Regions from separate parts of the Actinomadura sp. ATCC 39365 genome, predicted to be linked through region 3. Evidence: riboswitches for the same ligand, from Rfam matches in the RefSeq annotation. Region 3 holds a riboswitch; each other region holds the start of a gene.

Region 1 (4,202 bases), 6.2 Mb from region 3:
GCCCTTGCTCTTGAGCTTCTGGATGGCGTTGTCGGTGTAGAAGCCGGGGACCGGGATCTTGTCCCAGGTGGTGAGCGGCGAGTGCGGGGCGGTCGGGCCCTGCGCGTCCCAGCCGCCGAAGAAGTCGTACGTCATGACGTTGTACCAGTCGACGTACTGGGCGGCGCCGCCGTAGTCGGCCGCGTCGATCTTGCCGCCGTCGTTGCCGTCGGCGGTGATGGCCGCGGTGACGAGGTTGTTCGCGCCGAAGCGCGAGCGCAGCGCCGACATCACGTTCTTGAACGCCGCCGCGCCGCTGGTGTCACAGGTCAGGCCGCAGGCGTTCGGGTACTCCCAGTCGATGTCGATGCCGTCGAAGACGTCGGCCCAGCGGGGGTCCTCCACCAGCTTGTAGCAGGAGTCGGCGAAGGCCGTCGGGTTCTGCGCCGCCTGGCCGAAGCCGCCGGACCAGGTCCAGCCGCCGAAGGAGAAGAGCACCTTCAGGTTGGGGTACTTCTTCTTCAACTTGCGCAGCTGGTTGAAGTTGCCGCGCAGCGCGCCGTTGTCCCAGGTGTCGGCGACGCCGTCGACGCTCTCGCCCGCCTGGTAGAAGCGGTCGTAGTCGGCGTAGCTGTCGCCGATCGTGCACTGCCCGTTCTGCACGTTGCCGAACGCGTAGTTGATGTGGGTCAGCTTGGCCGCCGAGCCGCTGGTGTCGATGTTCTTGACGTGGTAGCCGCGCTGGTAGATGCCCCACTGGACGAAGTAGCCCAGCACCTTGTTGCCGCCGCCACCGCCGCCGCCCGTGGTGGTCGCGGTGATCTGGTTGCTGTCGGCCGAGCGGTTGCCCGCCGCGTCACGCGCGCGCACGGTGTAGTTGTACGACGTGTTGGCGCTGAGGCCGGTGTCGGTGTGCGAGGTGCCCGTGACGGTGGTGACCAGGGTGCCGCCGCGGTAGATCTCGTAGCCGGTGACCGCCACGTTGTCGGTGGAGGCGTTCCAGGCCAGCGAGACGCTGCTGTTGCTGACGCCGGTCGAGCGCAGGTTGCCGGGGACCGACGGCGGGGTCTTGTCGTCGCCGCCACCGCCGCCGGTGGTCGTCGCGGAGATCTGGTTGCTGTTGGCCGAGCGGTTGCCCGCCGCGTCACGCGCGCGCACGGTGTAGCTGTAGGCCGTGTTCGCGGTGAGGCCGGTGTCGTTGTACGTGGTGCCCGTGACGGTGGTGACCAAAGTGCCGCCGCGGTAGACCTCGTAGCCGGTCACGGCCACGTTGTCGGTGGAGGCGTTCCAGGCCAGGGCCACGCTCGTGTCCGTGACGCCGGTCGAGCGCAGGTTGCCCGGCACCGACGGCGCGGTCGTGTCGCTGCCGCCGCCACCGGAGACCTTCCACAGCGCCGCCACGTTCGGCGGCTCCCAGCCGGGCTGGGAGGTGTGCGCCTGGAGGCAGACGTAGTCGACGCCGTTGTAGGTGACGACCGTGCCCGCCGTGTAGGCGGTCCACGGGGCCCAGGCCGCCGCGTACGCCACCGTGCTGGCGGAGGCGAGCGCTGGGGCGGCCACGGCCGCGGTGAGGGGCAGGGCCAATGCCGCCATTCCCGCCAGGACCTTGCTCAGAATGGTGTGTTTCATGTCGCTCCGACATCCGTTGGGGGGTGTGTGGGGAGTGGGATGGGAGACTTCTGGGGAAACTATTAGGAAAGTTTCCTTTAAGTTGTGAATCGACGGTAGCCTCTGCCTGGGGGAGCGTCAATACTCATCGGTCAGGTGTCCGTAATCGTGCCGGTCAGACCCTGGACGCGCCCGTTCACGACGGGATAACGGTTCAGGAACGGGGGCTGACGGCGGGGTGAGCCGTGGCTCAGCATTGGAGCGTGGCAGGAATCTCCGCCTGGCGGCGGACGCCCACGCGACGCGGGCCCTACGTGGTCCGCGCGGTCGCGGAGTTACGGTCCTGGCCGTCGCTGAACGTCAGCGGCACCGGTCAGCAGGTCACCTTCGCCGTACACGGAACCGAGATCCTGCGCCTGGCCGGCCGGGACGAGATCCACGTACGGCTCACCGCCCCCGCCATCGGCCGCCTGGAGCCGTACCTGCGGGCGTGCGACCAGGTCCATGCCTGCCGCGACCGCGCCTGGGTCGCCGTGCAGGTCGACGCGGAGCCCGATCTGGAATTGTTGCTGGCCCTCACGAGCGTGGCGATAAAGGCGCACGTGGCGTGAACCGATTCGGTGCGTAGCGTTTCTCCCACGCACCGTCGAATTCAATGCCGCCATTTGCCTGGGAATTACTCGCCGGGTAGCTTGCTTGTACACAGCCGAACGGGGAGTCGTCCCAGGTAGGGATGGCATTGCCTGGGAATTACCCAAGCTCGACCCGTGTTGTACAGAGTCGATGCGGACATCTCCGCATCCGGGCGTCGCACATATACCTTCAGGCCCTTTCCCGGGCCCGGGAAGACGATGCGTCAGCCCTTTCGCCTGACCAAGAGACCGCTGAATCCGCCTGTGCGCGGAACCGGGGACCCATGTGTCCAATGGGGTGAATCGGCACCGTGGTGCCGTAGGGCAGCTTCCCGCCCGAACCCGTCAGCTAACCCGGCAAGCGGCACGGAAGCGCAAGGAGTAACACCCTCATGGCCAAGCACCGTCTTCACCGTGCCTACAAGCTCGACCTCGCCAAGATCGCCCTCGGCGCGACCGCCGTCGCCGGCGTGCTCGGCACGCACGCGGCAGTGAACGCCGACACCACCACCGCCCACACCGCCACCCAGACCGCCAAGGTCGCCGGCGTGGCCGCCCAGCCGCACGTCGCGCAGAACCGCGCCGCCGACGAGAGCGCCAAGGGCAAGGTCAACGTCACCGCCGCCCAGGTGCTGGCGACGGCCCGCGCCCAGGTCGGCACCTCCGAGGACGCCAACGGCGGCGGTACCAAGTTCCAGAAGTGGTACGCCGACTCCCAGCGCGCCGCCGAGACCGCCGCGCGTGACGGCGGCAACCGCGCCATGTACCTGAACGCCCCCTGGTGCTCGATGTTCGTCTCCTGGGTCGGCGAGCAGACCGGCGCCCGCCCGCAGGTCGGCTGGGACGCCTACACCGTGAGCCACGCCAAGTGGTTCGCCGCCAACGACCGCTGGGGCACCGAGGCCAAGCCGGGCGCCGTCGTCTTCTTCTCCTGGAGCGGCAGCAAGAGCCTGAACGACATCCAGCACGTCGGCTTCGTCGTCAAGGACAACGGTGACGGCACGATCTCCACGATCGAGGGCAACACCGGCAACGGCAAGGTCGAGCAGCGCGTCCGCCCGACCTCCCAGGTCGTCGGCTACGGCTACCCGTCGTACGCCGCCTGATCCTGCGACGCGAAAAGAGCGCACTCCCCGCGGGGGGTGCGCTCTTTTCGCGTTCAGGGCCGCCGGTGCCGGTGGACCAGGGTCGCCGCGGCCTGCCCGGCCGAGCGGGCCGCGCCCGGCTGCTGCGAGATCATCGCGGTCACCGTGGCGCCGTCGATCAGGGTGAGCAACTGCTCGGCGAGCAGGGCGGGGTCGCCGGCTCCGGCCTCCTCGGCGAGCGAGCGCAGGTAGGCGCGCAGGCGCTCCTTGTGCTCGCGCACCGCGGTACGGACGTCCGCCGAACCGGCGCCCAGCTCGGCGAAGGCGTTGGCGAACCCGCAGCCGCGGAAGTCGTCCTCGGTGAACCAGCGTTCCAGCCACGTGAAGACCGCCGGGATGCGGTCGCCGGCGTCGGCCACGTACGCGGTGAGTGAGGTCATCCAGCGTTCGTCGCGTCGCCGCAGGTAGGCCACGACCAGCGCCTCCTTCGACGGGAAGCACTGGTAGAGGCGTTTCAGCGAGACGCCGGAGGCGGCCCGGATCTCGTCCATGCCGACCGCCTGCACCCCGCGGCGGTAGAAGAGGTCGCCCGCGGCGTCCAGCAACCGCTGCTCGTGATCCATGACACCCCTCCAGGTGCTTGCCGCGGAGAACGATCGTTCTCTACGCTATCGCACAACCCGGGAGAACGACCGTTCTCTCGATCGGAGAGGACATCTCATGACACGCCCGCCCGTTCCGCCGTTCACCGAGGAGACCGCCCGGATCAAGGTCCAGGCCGCCGAGGACGCCTGGAACACCCGCGACCCCGAGCGCGTCGCGCTCGCCTACACCGAGGACTCCGTGTGGCGCAACCGCGGCGAGTTCGTCACCGGCCGCGCCGAGATCGCCGGGTTCC
Region 2 (4,202 bases), 4.0 Mb from region 3:
CACCCGCATGGCCCATTCCAGGGCTTCCTCCCTGGACTTCACCTGGATCAGCCAGAACCCCGCGATCAGCTCCTTGGCCTCGGCGAACGGGCCGTCGATCACCGTGGCCCGGCCGCCGCTGTAGGCGATCTGCGCGCCCTGCGAGCTCGGGTAGAGCCCCTCGGCGGCCAGCAGCACCCCCGCCTTGGCCAGCGCCTCGTTGTAGGCGTGCATGTTGTCGACGAGCTCCTGGCTGGGCAGCGCCCCGGCCTCGGTCTCCGCGTTGCCCCTGCCGACGATCATGAATTTCATCCTGCACGTCCCTTCCGTCCGCGGCCCCCGGGCGGAGCCGGCCTCGCCGAAGCGTCGAACGGGCGCCGGCCGGATCGACACGCGGGCCCGTCCGTTCCCAGGGCACCGTACCGGTCGTGCGGCCGCCTGGCCGATGTGCCATCCTCGCCCCATGCCCCGACCCGCACAAGACGCCCCCGTCCCCAACCGGGCCCTCTGGGACGAGCGCGCCCGCGTCCACGGCTCCACCTCGGCCGACCGGTTCTACGACGTCGACGCCTTCCTCGCCGGCCGGCAGACCCTCTACGCGCTCGAACGCCGCCTGGCCGGCGACGTCGCCGGCCGGGACCTGCTCCACCTGCAGTGCCACTTCGGCCTGGACACGCTGAGCTGGGCACGCCTCGGAGCGCGGGTGACCGGCGTTGACTTCTCCCCGGTGGCGGTCGCGCGCGCCCGAGACCTGGCGGCCAGGGCCGGGCTGGCGGCCACGTTCGTGGAGGCCGACACGCAGCGGCTGCCGGAGTCGCTGGCCGGCGGCTTCGACGTGGCGGTGGCCACGTACGGCGTGTTGTGCTGGATCGGCGACCTGGGCGCCTGGATGCGCGGCGCGGCCATGGCGCTGCGGCCCGGCGGGCGGCTGGTGCTGGTCGACCTGCATCCGGCCTACCAGACGGTGGCCTCGCTCGACCCGCTGGTGGCCGACTGGCCCTACGGCGGCGGCCAGGCCCACCGGGAGACGGTGACCGGCACGTACGCCGACGCCGGAGTGGTGACCGAGGCCCACGAGGCGGTCGAGTACCCGTACTCGGTGGGCGAGATCGTCACGGCGGCGGCGCGGGCCGGGCTCACGGTGGCCGAGCTGGGCGAGCACGTCGAGACGGACATCGACCCGCGCGGCCTGCTGTCCGAGGGCGCGGACGGCCGGTACCGGTTCCCGTTCGGGGACTCGCACCTGCCGATCCTCTACTCGCTGGTGGCGGTCCGGCCCTGAGACGCGGCGAGCGCGCGTCCCTCGTGCGGGACGCGCGCTCGGAGCGGGGGAGGTCAGCTCGCGTACTGGGGGTATCCGTAGCCGACGACCTGCGACTTCGGACGGACGCGCTCCTCGACCTTGCCGTTGCCGGTGTTGCCCTCGATCGTGGAGATCGTGCCGTCGTGGTTGTCCTTGACGACGAAGCCGACGTGCTGGATGGAGTCCAGGCTCTTGCTGCCGCCCCAGGAGAAGAAGACCACCGCGCCGGGCTTGGCCTCGGCGCCCCAGCGGTCGTTGGCGGCGAACCACTTGGCGTGGGCCACGGTCCAGGCGTCCCAGCCGACCTGCGGGCGGGCGCCGGTCTGCTCGCCGACCCAGGAGACGAAGATCGAGCACCAGGGCGCGTTCAGGTACATCGCGCGGGTGCCGCCGTCGCGGGCGATGGTCTCGGCGGCGCGCTTGGAGTCGGCGTACCACTTCTGGAACTTGGTGCCGCCGCCGTAGGCGTTCTCGGAGGTGCCGACCTGGGACTTGGCCATGGCCAGGACCTGCTCGGCGGTGACGTTGACCTGGGTCTCCTCCGCCTTGCGGGTCTGGGCGGCGGCCTGCGGCGCGACGGCCGAGTGGCCGGTCGCGGCGGCGGGGCCGGTGCTGTCGGCGGCGGCGGCGGGGGCGTGGCCGCCGATGGCGGAGGCGAGGATGGCCGCGCCGAGCGCGGCGTGGGCGTAGTTGATCTTCGGGGCACGGATGGGACGGTGCTTGGCCATCGAGGGCATTACTCCTTGCTTCCATGCCGCTTACCGGGTTAGCTGACGGGTTCGGACGTGGAAGCTGCCCTACGGCACCGAAGTGCCGATTCACCCCAAAGGACGTGGGTCCCCGGTTCCGCCCGGAGGCGGATTCAGCGGTCACAGGACGATCCTGTGAAATGTCTTGCGATGGTTGGACAAAGCCGGACAAACCGGACGTCTGCCGCGAGATGCCCCACAAGGTAATACATCGGGCAAGAGCAAGGCAAGTGCCTAAAGGTCCAGCTAGGAGAGTTGGGCCCTCGCCTCGGCCAGAAGCCCCATCATGGCAAGGGATTCGTCAAGCGGCATGACCGCGCTCTCCGTCCGGCCCTCGATCGTGGCCGCGCGCACCTCGCGCAGCTCACCCGCGTAACCGTTGTCGGCCGGGTCGAGCACCAGCTCCTCCGTCTCCATCGACGGCCCGGACAGCAGCACCCGCCGCGGCGCCCAGAACGGCGCCAGGATGTCGGCCCGCATCGACGTGCCCACCACGCTCGCGTCGTTGGCGTGATGCGCCAGCAGCGACACGTCCACCAGGGCCCGCCGCCCGTCCGGGTACAGCAGCAGCCCGCCGGCCTCGGCGTCGACGCCGCTGGGCGCCAGCGAGCCGGCCATGCGCAGCTCCGCGGGCATGCCGAGCAGCAGCTGGGCCAGCCCGAACGGGTAGATCCCCAGGTCGAGCAGGGCCCCGCCGCCCAGCTCCGGCGCCCACAACCGGTGGGCGGGGTCGTAGGGCAGCGCGAAGCCGAACGAGGCCCGCACCGACCGGATCTCACCGAAGCGCGGATCGGCCGCCACCTGCTGGATGAGCGGGTTGAAGCGCATCCACATGGCCTCCATGAGGAAGACCCCGGCCGCGCGGGCCAGCGCCACCATGCGCTCGGCGTCGGCCACGTCGGCCGCCAGCGGCTTCTCGCACAGCACCGACTTGCCCGCCGCGATGGCGGCCTCGGCCACCTCCAGGTGCTGGGCGTGCGGCGTGGCGACGTAGATCGCGTCGAGGGCCGGATCGGCGCACAGCGCCTCGTAGGAGCCGTAGGCCGACTCCGCGCCCAGCTCGTCGGCCAGCGCCCGCGCCCTGAGCGGACTCCGCGAGCCGACGGCGGCCACCCGCATGCCGGGCTCGGCCACGATGGCCGCCCCCACGGTACGCGCGATGCCGCCGGTCGCCGCTATTCCCCAGGTGAAATCTCGCACGACCGAGATCGTAGAGCGCTCAGGTCAGGTTGAACGAGTCGGGGTCGGGCCCGATTCGCCGCCCCGCGTTCATCGCCCCGATGGCCGCCATGTCCTCGGTGTCGAGGATGAAGTCGAACACGTCGATGTTCTCCTCGATCCGCGACGGCGTGACCGACTTGGGGATCACCACGTTGCCGAGCTGCAGGTGCCAGCGGAGCACGATCTGCGCGGGCGTCTTGCCGTACTTCTCCGACAGCACGCGCAGCGCCGGGTCGGCCAGCAGCCCCTTGCCCTGCCCGAGCGGGCTCCACGCCTCGGTCAGGATGCCGTTGGCCTCGTGGAAGGCCCGCATCTCGCGCTGCTGGAAGTACGGGTGGAGCTCGATCTGGTTGATCGATGGCGTGATGTCGGTCTCGTCCATCAGCCGGGTCAGGGTGGCGACGGTGAAGTTGGAGACCCCGATGGCCTTGGCCCGGCCGTCCCGGTAGATCTTCTCCAGCGCCCGCCAGGCCTGCACGTACCTGTCCTGCTCCGGGGCCGGCCAGTGGATCAGGAAAAGATCTACGTAGTCGAGGCCCAGGCGGGCCAGGCTCTCGTCGAAGGCCTGCTCGGCGCGCCCGTGGTCGGCGTTCCACAGCTTGGTGGTGACGAACACCTTCTCCCGCGGCAGCCCGGCGGCGCGCACGGCGCGGCCGACGCCCTCCTCGTTCTCGTAGGCGGCGGCGGTGTCGACATGCCGGTATCCGGCGCGCAGCGCGGTCCCCACCGCGTGCTCGGCGTCGTCGGCAGAGACCTGCCAGACGCCGAAGCCGAGTTGTGGTATCTGCACACCGTCGGTGTTGAGCATCAGCGAGTTCATACCCTCCATTGTTCACATGTCGTTTCTTGCGGCTTAAGCAGGCCGGGCTACCTTGAGGCGGGTCGTGCAAGGCCATCCACCGGCTGGGGGAAACAGAGTGGTGAGACAGGCGTCGGCCTGGGTGGAGTCT
Region 3 (4,202 bases):
AGCTGGGTCGGGTGCCCGCCCGGCGCGGTGGCCAGCGTGCCGGCACTGCGCAGGTCGGCCACGTCGTCGTTCTCGGCGGCCAGGCGCCGCTGCCCGGCGAGGAGCTGCGGGAGGCAGAACATGTCGAGCTCGGTGGTGACCCCGTACCGCAGGGCCTGGGCCAGGCTGCCGTCGAACACGTGGGTGTGCGCGTCGATCAGGCCGGGCAGCAGCGTCCGGCCCGTGCCGTCCACCTCGGCATCGGCCGGGTGGTCCGCGCCGGTGCCGACAGCGGCGATGAGACCGTCCTCGATCAGCACGTCGGCGGTCGCGATGGTGTGCTCGCCGTCGAACACCCTGACGTCGCGGATCAATGTACGCATCGAAGCTCTCCCTTGTGAGTCGTGACGCCACCACAGAGGGGCAACCGTCCGGGAACTGTGACATGAGTGGCATAGATCACGCTTGATGCGGTCATGTCACAATCGCCGCGCGACGGGACTCTTCGGTTGCGACAGATGAGGAGGCACGCCATGACACCGACCCCGCGGCACCCGGCCGACGCCGCCACCGAGCAGTTCCTCGGCTACCGCGAACTGCTGTTCTCCGTGGTCTACAACATGCTCGGCAGCGTCGCCGACACCGAGGACGTGCTGCAGGAGGTGTGGCTGGCCTGGTCGGCCAGGCACCGCAGGCCGGACGCCGGAACCGTGGAGAACGTCCGGGCCTATCTGGTGCGGATCGCGGTGAACCAGGCGCTGGCCCGGCGGGTGGACCTGAGCCGCCGCCAGGAGACCTACGTCGGCGCCTGGCTGCCGGAACCGCTGGTCACGGCCTCGGACAACGCCGGAGGCGCCGCCGGGAGCGGGGAGTCGTTGTCGATGGCGGTGCTGGTCGTGCTGGAGACCCTGTCACCGCTGGAACGAGCGGTCTTCGTGCTGCACGAGGTGTTCGGCTTCAGCCATCCGGAGACGGCCGACATCCTCGGGCGTACGCCGGCGGCGGTCCGGCAGCTCGCGGCCCGTGCGCGCCGCCACGTCCATGCTCGCCGTCCTCGTCACCGGACCGAACCCGACGTCCACGCCGAGGTGACCGAACGGTTCGCCGCGGCCGCCCTCGGCGGTGACCTGCGCGCGCTGCTGGAGGTGCTGGCGCCGGACGTGACCTTGTGGACCGACGGCGGCGGCAAGGGACCCGCCACCAGCCTGCACCCGGTCCACGGCCGGGACCGGGTGGCCGCGCTGTTCATGTCCGTCGCCGCGACGCTGACCCCGGGCGCGGTGGACCTCCGCTACCGGTGGGTGGCCGGCGACCCGTGCGCGCTCGTCTTCTCCGGTGACGGCCCGCTGGCCGTGGTCGTCGTCGACCTCACGCCCGAGGGCGACCGGATCGCCGCCGTCTACTCGGTCACCAACCCCGACAAGCTCACCGGCGTCCGCTGAGCCGCCGGACGCGGCTAGTTCATCGAGATGTGCACGTGGTCGTAGTGGTTCTCGGTGATGCTGCCGCGGTCGGACATCGAGCGCCAGCCCGAGCCCTGGTTGATGCGCTGCTTCCAGATCACGTACTTGACGCCCAGCTTGGCCTTGTTCTTCAGCGCCCAGTCGGCCAGGCGGTCGCCGAGGGCGTTGTTGACGGCGCTCGGCATGGTGCCGCCCGTGCTCATCATGAAGTCGCAGGCCCGGCCGAGCGGGTGCTCGCCGCTGGAGCCGGACCGGAAGCAGCCCACCTCGTACGGCAGCGAGAAGTTCTTCCGCACCTGCGCCCGCATCAGCTGGGTGCGCGGCGTGATGTTGTCCGAGCCGGACGGCAGCTCGGGCGCCCAGCTCCCGTCGGACTTCTTGCCCGGCCCGAACGGGACAAGGTCCTGGAGTTTCTTCTTGATGTCGTCGATGACGTCCTGGGCGTCGTCGCGCTGCTCGGCCACCTCCGCCGTGCCCGCCTTGAGCTCCGTCGCGAGCGCGGCGGCGGCCGTGGCGGCCTTCTTCTGGTCGTCGCGGGCCTTGGCCACGCTGTCGACGACCGCCTGCTGCTCGGCGGTGAGCTGTTCGAGCACGGCCGCGCCGCCGCCGTCCGGGGTCATCATGAACGCCGGCAGGGAGGTGTCGCCGTTCTGGTAGCGCAGCCGGGCGATCTCGGCGACCCGCTGCTCGGCCGTGGCCACCGCCTGCTCGGCGGCGGTGAGCCGCTGCTGGGCCGCGGTGGCGGCCTGCTGGGCCTTGGCCAGCTCGACGCGCTTGAGGTTGTACGTCTCGATCAGCTTGTCGACCTTGCGGTTGAGCTGCTTGAGCTGGGCCCGCAGCTGCGCCTCCGACGGCTTGGGCGCGGCCGAGACGGCGGCTGACGCGGCGGCCGGATGGACGAGCAGGGCGGTGGCGGTGATGAGACCGACGGCAAGACTCGCGGGGGACGAAGCCGCCACGTGGTTGTTCCTCTCCCTCTGCCGGCCGGGTTAGCTGACGGGTTCGGGCACGGGAGCAGTCCCTACCACTTGCGCGGATTCACCCCGGATGCGATGGGTCCCCGGCTCCCGGGCAACACGCCCGGGATTAGGCGTACAACGGCCGTTATGGCCGATGTCTAACGGGATATTAGTGGTAGATCACGAGTCATGCGACTTTAATGAGAAACCAATTAGTGATCAATCCGTGATCGCAACATGCGTGCCGCCTCCTCCGGCAGCACGTCGTTGACGAAGGCGCCCATGGCCGACTCCGAGCCCGCCAGGTACTTCAGCTTCCCTGGCGCCCGCCTGATGCTGAACAGCTCCAGGTGCAGGTAGGCCAGCTCGCGGCCGTACCGCACCGGCGCCTGGTGCCAGGCCGAGATGTACGGCATCGCCACCCCGAACAGCGCGTCGAGCGCCCGCAGCACCGAGGTGTACAGCGATGCGAACGCGGCCCGCTCCTCCTCCGACAGCGCCGCCAGGTCGGGCACCTGCCGGTGCGGATACACGTGCACCTCGAACGGCCAGCGCGCGGCGGCCGGCACGAACGCCGTCCAGAGCTCGTTGGCGGCCACCACCCGGGTGCCGGCGGCCCGCTCGGCGGCCAGCACGTCGGCGAACAGGTTGCCGCCCGTGTGCCGCGAGGCGGCCCCGAGCTGGAGCTTGGTGCGCGGGGTCACGTAGGGGTAGGCGTAGATCTGCCCGTGCGGGTGGGGGAGCGTGATGCCGATCTCCTCACCCCTGTTCTCGAAGCAGAACACCTGCTCGACGCCCTCGATGCCGGACAGCTCGGCCGTCCGGTCGGCCCACGCCTCCATGACCAGCCTGACCTGGGCGTTGGAGAGCCTGGAGAAGGAGGAGGAGTGGTCGGAGGTGAAACAGACCACCTCACACCGCCCGACACCCGGCCGCACCTCACTCAGGCCGCCGACATCCCCATAAGTCCCAAAATTTCCGGAGAAAGAGGGGAAGCGGTTCTCGAACACCACCACGTCATAGTCGTGGGCCGGGATCTCCGACGCCCGAGTGTCGGACGACGGGCACAACGGGCACTCGTCGGCCGGCGGCAGGAACGTCCGCGTCTGCCGGTGGCCGGCGATCGCGATCCACTCCTCGGTCAGCGGGTCGTAGCGCAGCTCGGAGGCCACCGGCCGCGGGTCGAGCGGCCGCCGGTCGATCGCGCTCCGGTCGGCGTCGTCGCGCCGGTCGAAGTAGATCAGCTCTCGGCCGTCTGCCAGGTGGGTGATGGTGCGCTTCAAGGCGTGCCCTCCGCGATGATCAGTTCTCCGGCCCGTTCGGCCAGCTCGGTGCGTGCTTCCTCGGGCAGCCCCGCGTCGCTGATGACCACGTCGGCCTCGGTCAGCTCGGCGATCGTGCTGATGCCGACCGTGTTCCATTTGGTGTGGTCGGCGGGGACCACCAGCCGGTGCGCCGCGGCCACCAGCTCCCTGTCGGTCTCGGACTCCAGCAGGTTGGGCGTGGTGAACCCGGCGCGCAGGCTCATGCCGTGCACCCCGAGGAAGAGCGTGTCCACGTGCAGGCGGCGGATCGCCGCCACCGCCACGGGGCCGACGAGCGCGTCGGAGGGCGTGCGCACGCCGCCGGTCAGCACGACCGTGCGGTCGGCGCGCGGGTTGCGGTGGAAGACCTCGGCGACGGGGATCGAGTTGGTGATCACGGTCAGCTCGGGCACCGTGACCAGGTGGTGGGCCAGCGCCCACGTGGTGGTGCCGGCGGAGAGCGCCACGGCGGTGCCCGGCCGTACGAGGGTGGCCGC
Region 4 (4,202 bases), 710 kb from region 3:
ACCTGCAAGGAGACACCGGCGAGCAGGTGGCGGCACTGTCGGCGGCGCTGCTCGCGATGAGCGGCCGGATGCTGACCATGGCGGGCCGCGGGACGTTCGAGGAGACCCTCGTGTCCGGCACCGCAGGGTTCGCGGCCTTCTACGCCGCGGGCCCCACGATCGTCCTCACGGTCCTGGCGGGACCCGGCGCCAACGTCGGGCTCCTCCGGCTGGAGGGCAGGAAGACGGCGGCCTCCGTGGCCGCCGTGGCACGCAAACACTGACCATCCCCACCGAAGCGGAGGAAAGCATGGCAGGCATGGACGTCTCCCTCAAGGAGATGATGAGCATCGACGGCACGATCGGGGCGGCGATCGTCGACCACGGCAGCGGCATGGCGCTCGGCACGCTCGGCGGCTCGAAGGAGCTGGACCTGCAGGTCGCGGCGGCGGGCAACACCGAGGTCATCAAGGCCAAGCTGCGCACGATGGACTCGCTGGGCCTCAAGGACGGCATCGAGGACATCCTGATCACGCTGACCGCCCAGTACCACATCATCCGCCCGCTGACCGGCCGCAGCGGCAAGGGCCTGTTCCTCTACCTCGCCCTCGACCGCAACCGGGCCAACCTGGCCCTGGCCCGGCACATGCTCAAGGTCATCGAGGAGAAGCTGGAGCTCTGACCGGCCACGGCTCCGCGGGGCTCCGCGGGCGGCTACGCGGCGGGCTCCGGCCGTGCGGGCGCCGCGGAGCCGGTGTGGGCGGCGATCTCGGCGACGATCGCGGGCCAGAGGGGGCGGGGCAGGTCGTGGCCCATGCCGGGGTAGGTGACCAGGCGGGCGTCCGGGATGGCGGCGGCCGTCGCCCGTCCGCCGGCGAGCGGCACGAGCTGGTCGTCCTCGCCGTGGATGACCAGCGCGGGCACCTTCAGCCCGCCCAGCGCGGACGTGCGGTCGCCGGAGGCCATGATGGCGGCGAGCTGGCGGGCCGTGCCGGCCGGGTCGTGGCAGCGGTCGAAGGCCAGCCCGGCCAGCCTGGTGACGCGTTCGCGGTCCAGCTCCCAGCCGGGGGACCCGAGCACGGCCCAGGTCGTCAGCGCGCCGGCGACGACCGTCTCGCGGTCGGTCGCGGGCTTGGCGAAGAGCACCGCGGCGGCCGCCTCGGTCGGCGGGGCCGCCTGCGGACCGGGCGTGGACATGATCGAGGTCAGGCTCAGCACGCGGGCGGGGTGCCGGATGGCCAGCGCCTGGGCGATCATCCCGCCCATCGAGGCGCCGACGACGTGCGCGGCGGGCAGGCCCAGGACGTCCATGAGCCCGGCGCTGTCGTCGGCCAGGTCGTCCAGCACGTACGGCGAGGGCGCACCCCATGCGGGGACGCCCTCGTCGTGGAGATGGGTGGACAGGCCCGCGTCGCGGTTGTCGAACCTGACGACGTGGTGGCCCTGCTCGGCCAGGAGTTCACAGAACTCGTCGTCCCAGTGGATGAGCTGGGCGCCGAGTCCCATGATGAGCAGCAGGGGCCGGCCCGCGGGTGAGCCGAAGCTCTCGTAGGCGATCTCGATGCCGTTGGCGGCTGCGCGCTGGATCACAGCGACCAGAATGTCATTCTGGTCGCGAGGCGTAAAGAGCGGTTTGTTCGGAGATCAGTCGTTGAGCAGCTTGCGCAGGCGCTCGCCGCCGAGCACCACGCCGCCGCCGGCCAGCACCAGCACGCCGGCCATGACGGTGCCGCCCATCGCGACGGTCTTCCCGACCTGGCCGCCGGCGGAACCGGCCGCGTCCTCGGCGGGCTTTTCGGCCAGCACCTTGGGGGGCTCGGCCGGGTTGGCGTCGTACCTGCCCCACGCGCCGCTGGAGAAGGCCACGGGGTAGTTCTTCTTGCCCTTGCCCTCGCCCCACTTGGTGATGACGTAGTCGATCTTGATGTGGCCGCGGCCGCCGTTGCCGTCCACGCCGAGCGTGTCGGGGTTGAACGTGCCGCCGGTCAGCTCGGCGAAGGTCTTGGCGTCGAGGTCGAGCATGACGCCACGGTTGGAGGGCTCGCCGGGGCCGCGGTCGCCCACGAAGAACGGCATCTTCTTGCCGTTGAAGGTCACGTAACCCTCGGTCATGAGGGGCCAGCTCGGGCTGGCGGCCAGGCCCTTCTGCATGGGCTTGCCGCTGGCCGGGAGACCGGTGTCGCCGGCGCGGCCGGAGGAGTCGTCCCAGAAGTAGGAGGCCTTGGTGGAACCCTTGAGCAGGATCTTCTGGTCGTCGCCGGTGTCGGCGTGGGCGCCGGTGGCGGAGATCGTCAGCGCGCCCAGGGCGGACACGGACAGCAGAGCGAGAGAGCGCAGGCCAAATCGAGACATGAAGCAGTGAAGTCCTTCGCGAGGGGACAGGGGGAACGCGCGTGACTACGGTGCGTAACCGGGCAGAGCGCCGAAAAGGTGGTTACGCGGCGCGTGGGGGAAGTCAGGGAAGAGACCGCTCAGCAGGCGGTCGTCACTACACTGTCCGGGGGTACGACGAGGTGGTACATGCGTGAAGTCCTCTCCATCTCGCCTACCGGGTTAGCTGACGGGTTCGGGCGTGGAGATGCCCTACCGGCACATGGCCGGATTCACCCCAATGAGATGGGTCCCCGGTTCCCGACATGTCGGGATTCGGCGCCAGCTGTCGTCCCTCTCCTGGTAGGGACTACGCCACCAGCTGGTAATTGGTTAAGACGGTACCCAGAGATTCGGACAAATACAAACGAATCGTCATGAACCGGGTAAAGATCTACCTATCGAGGTAAAGAGAAAGGGGGCACGGCATGCCGTACCCCCTGCGAAATCGGGCCTTTCAGCCGCCGCTCTTGCGCCTGAAGGATCTTTTACTCGCTGCCGGACCGTGCGCCCCGTGGATCTTCGACGGGTCCACGCCCCTGCCACCCGCGGCCGAGTCGGCCTGCTGCCCGCGCTTGCGTTCCAACGCCTCGCGGAACTTGCGCTTCATCTCGTCCTCGGGAGTCTCGCTGACTTCCGGCTCCGGTGTTTCCGCCATGAGGACCTCCTGGTTCTGGGGACATCCACAGCTTCGCACGACGTCGCTTACGACGCGAAACCGGCCTCCACTCTGCTTTCCGCGGCGGGCGTCCGCTCCAGCCGCCTGCCGGGCATCATCACCAGCGCGACCAGGGCGATTGTCGCGCCCGCCACGCCCAGCGACGGGATGACCACGGCCGCCGCCGAGGCGTGCGCGGCCGCGAGCCCGTGCACGGGCGCGTCCGTGGTGATGACCGACGTGTACGCGGTGCCGGCCAGCGCCAGCGCCACCGAGCCGCCGATCTGCCGGAAGAAGGTGAGGTTGGCCGAGGCCGTGCCGATGTACCGCGGCTCGACGGCCTGCTGCACGGCCACGGTCAGCCCCGACAACATCGGCCCCATGCCGAGCCCGAGCAGCGCCATCCATCCGGCCAGCAGCAGGCCGTCGGTGCGCACGGTGAGGTTCAGGCAGAGCAGGCTGCCGGCCACCAGCAGGAACGGCGCCCCGACCAGCCACGGCTTGTACGTGCGTGTCCTGGACATCAGCGTGCCCATGAGAGCGCTGCCCGCCACCATGGCCAGCGTCATCGGGTAGATCCTCAGCCCGGACTCGGTGGCGCTGACGCCCAGCGCCTGCTGGAAGTAGCGCGGCAGGAACACCACGCCGGCGTACATGCAGAAGGCGGTGAAGAACGAGCTCGCGTTGACCAGCGTGTACGTACGGTCCCGGAACAGGTGCATCGGCATGATCGGGTTCGCCGCCCGCAGCTCGACCAGCACGAACACGACCAGCAGGACCAGCGCCAGCAGGACCGGCCCGGCCACGGGCGGGGACGTCCAGGAGTTGCCGTCCAGGCCCTTCTCGGTCAGGCCGAGCAGCAGGGCGCTGATGGCCACGCCGAACACCGCGATGCCCGCGTAGTCCGGCCGGCCCCCGCCGCCGGTGCCCGGACGGAACGGCAGCCGCAGCACCACGATCGCGATCAGCACGATCCCGAGCGGCACGTTCACGTAGAAGGCCCACCGCCAGCTCGCGTGGTCGGTGAACAACCCGCCCAGGAAGGGCCCGGCCAGGTACGTCAACGCCATCACGCCGCCGAGTGCGCCCTGCACGCGGGCGCCGTTGCGCCCGGGCGGGAACATCTCCATCACCAGGGCCAGCGACAGCGGCAACAACGCGCCCGCGCCCAGCCCCTGCACGGCGCGGAAGGCGA

Evidence for each region. Region 3 has a riboswitch for cyclic di-AMP ahead of ACNF49_RS16675 (coiled-coil domain-containing protein). Riboswitches for the same ligand answer to the same signal wherever they lie in the genome.
Region 1: another riboswitch for cyclic di-AMP. It lies ahead of ACNF49_RS45715 (CHAP domain-containing protein); the one in region 3 lies ahead of ACNF49_RS16675 (coiled-coil domain-containing protein).
Region 2: another riboswitch for cyclic di-AMP. It lies ahead of ACNF49_RS35805 (CHAP domain-containing protein); the one in region 3 lies ahead of ACNF49_RS16675 (coiled-coil domain-containing protein).
Region 4: another riboswitch for cyclic di-AMP. It lies ahead of ACNF49_RS13215 (hypothetical protein); the one in region 3 lies ahead of ACNF49_RS16675 (coiled-coil domain-containing protein).

What each region holds. Positions count from the first base shown of each region.
Region 1 is NZ_CP184335.1:9,552,311-9,556,512, reverse strand. It holds gene ACNF49_RS45725 (glycosyl hydrolase family 18 protein) at 1-1,608, opposite strand, end outside; gene ACNF49_RS45720 (luciferase domain-containing protein) at 1,851-2,198, shown strand; cyclic di-AMP (ydaO/yuaA leader) riboswitch at 2,460-2,598, shown strand; gene ACNF49_RS45715 (CHAP domain-containing protein) at 2,612-3,325, shown strand; gene ACNF49_RS45710 (TetR/AcrR family transcriptional regulator) at 3,379-3,927, opposite strand; gene ACNF49_RS45705 (nuclear transport factor 2 family protein) at 4,025-4,202, shown strand, end outside.
Region 2 is NZ_CP184335.1:7,339,886-7,344,087, reverse strand. It holds gene ACNF49_RS35815 (YciI family protein) at 1-282, opposite strand, end outside; gene ACNF49_RS35810 (class I SAM-dependent methyltransferase) at 443-1,261, shown strand; gene ACNF49_RS35805 (CHAP domain-containing protein) at 1,315-2,010, opposite strand; cyclic di-AMP (ydaO/yuaA leader) riboswitch at 2,023-2,160, opposite strand; gene ACNF49_RS35800 (Gfo/Idh/MocA family protein) at 2,278-3,231, opposite strand; gene ACNF49_RS35795 (aldo/keto reductase) at 3,251-4,072, opposite strand; gene ACNF49_RS35790 (hypothetical protein) at 4,173-4,202, shown strand, end outside.
Region 3 is NZ_CP184335.1:3,342,165-3,346,366, forward strand. It holds gene ACNF49_RS16665 (amidohydrolase family protein) at 1-362, opposite strand, end outside; gene sigJ (RNA polymerase sigma factor SigJ) at 513-1,421, shown strand; gene ACNF49_RS16675 (coiled-coil domain-containing protein) at 1,436-2,401, opposite strand; cyclic di-AMP (ydaO/yuaA leader) riboswitch at 2,407-2,545, opposite strand; gene galT (galactose-1-phosphate uridylyltransferase) at 2,614-3,684, opposite strand; gene ACNF49_RS16685 (DeoR/GlpR family DNA-binding transcription regulator) at 3,681-4,202, opposite strand, start outside.
Region 4 is NZ_CP184335.1:2,627,783-2,631,984, reverse strand. It holds gene ACNF49_RS13230 (roadblock/LC7 domain-containing protein) at 1-263, shown strand, start outside; gene ACNF49_RS13225 (hypothetical protein) at 290-661, shown strand; gene ACNF49_RS13220 (alpha/beta fold hydrolase) at 694-1,569, opposite strand; gene ACNF49_RS13215 (hypothetical protein) at 1,624-2,331, opposite strand; cyclic di-AMP (ydaO/yuaA leader) riboswitch at 2,507-2,641, opposite strand; gene ACNF49_RS13210 (DUF5302 domain-containing protein) at 2,807-3,007, opposite strand; gene ACNF49_RS13205 (MDR family MFS transporter) at 3,055-4,202, opposite strand, start outside.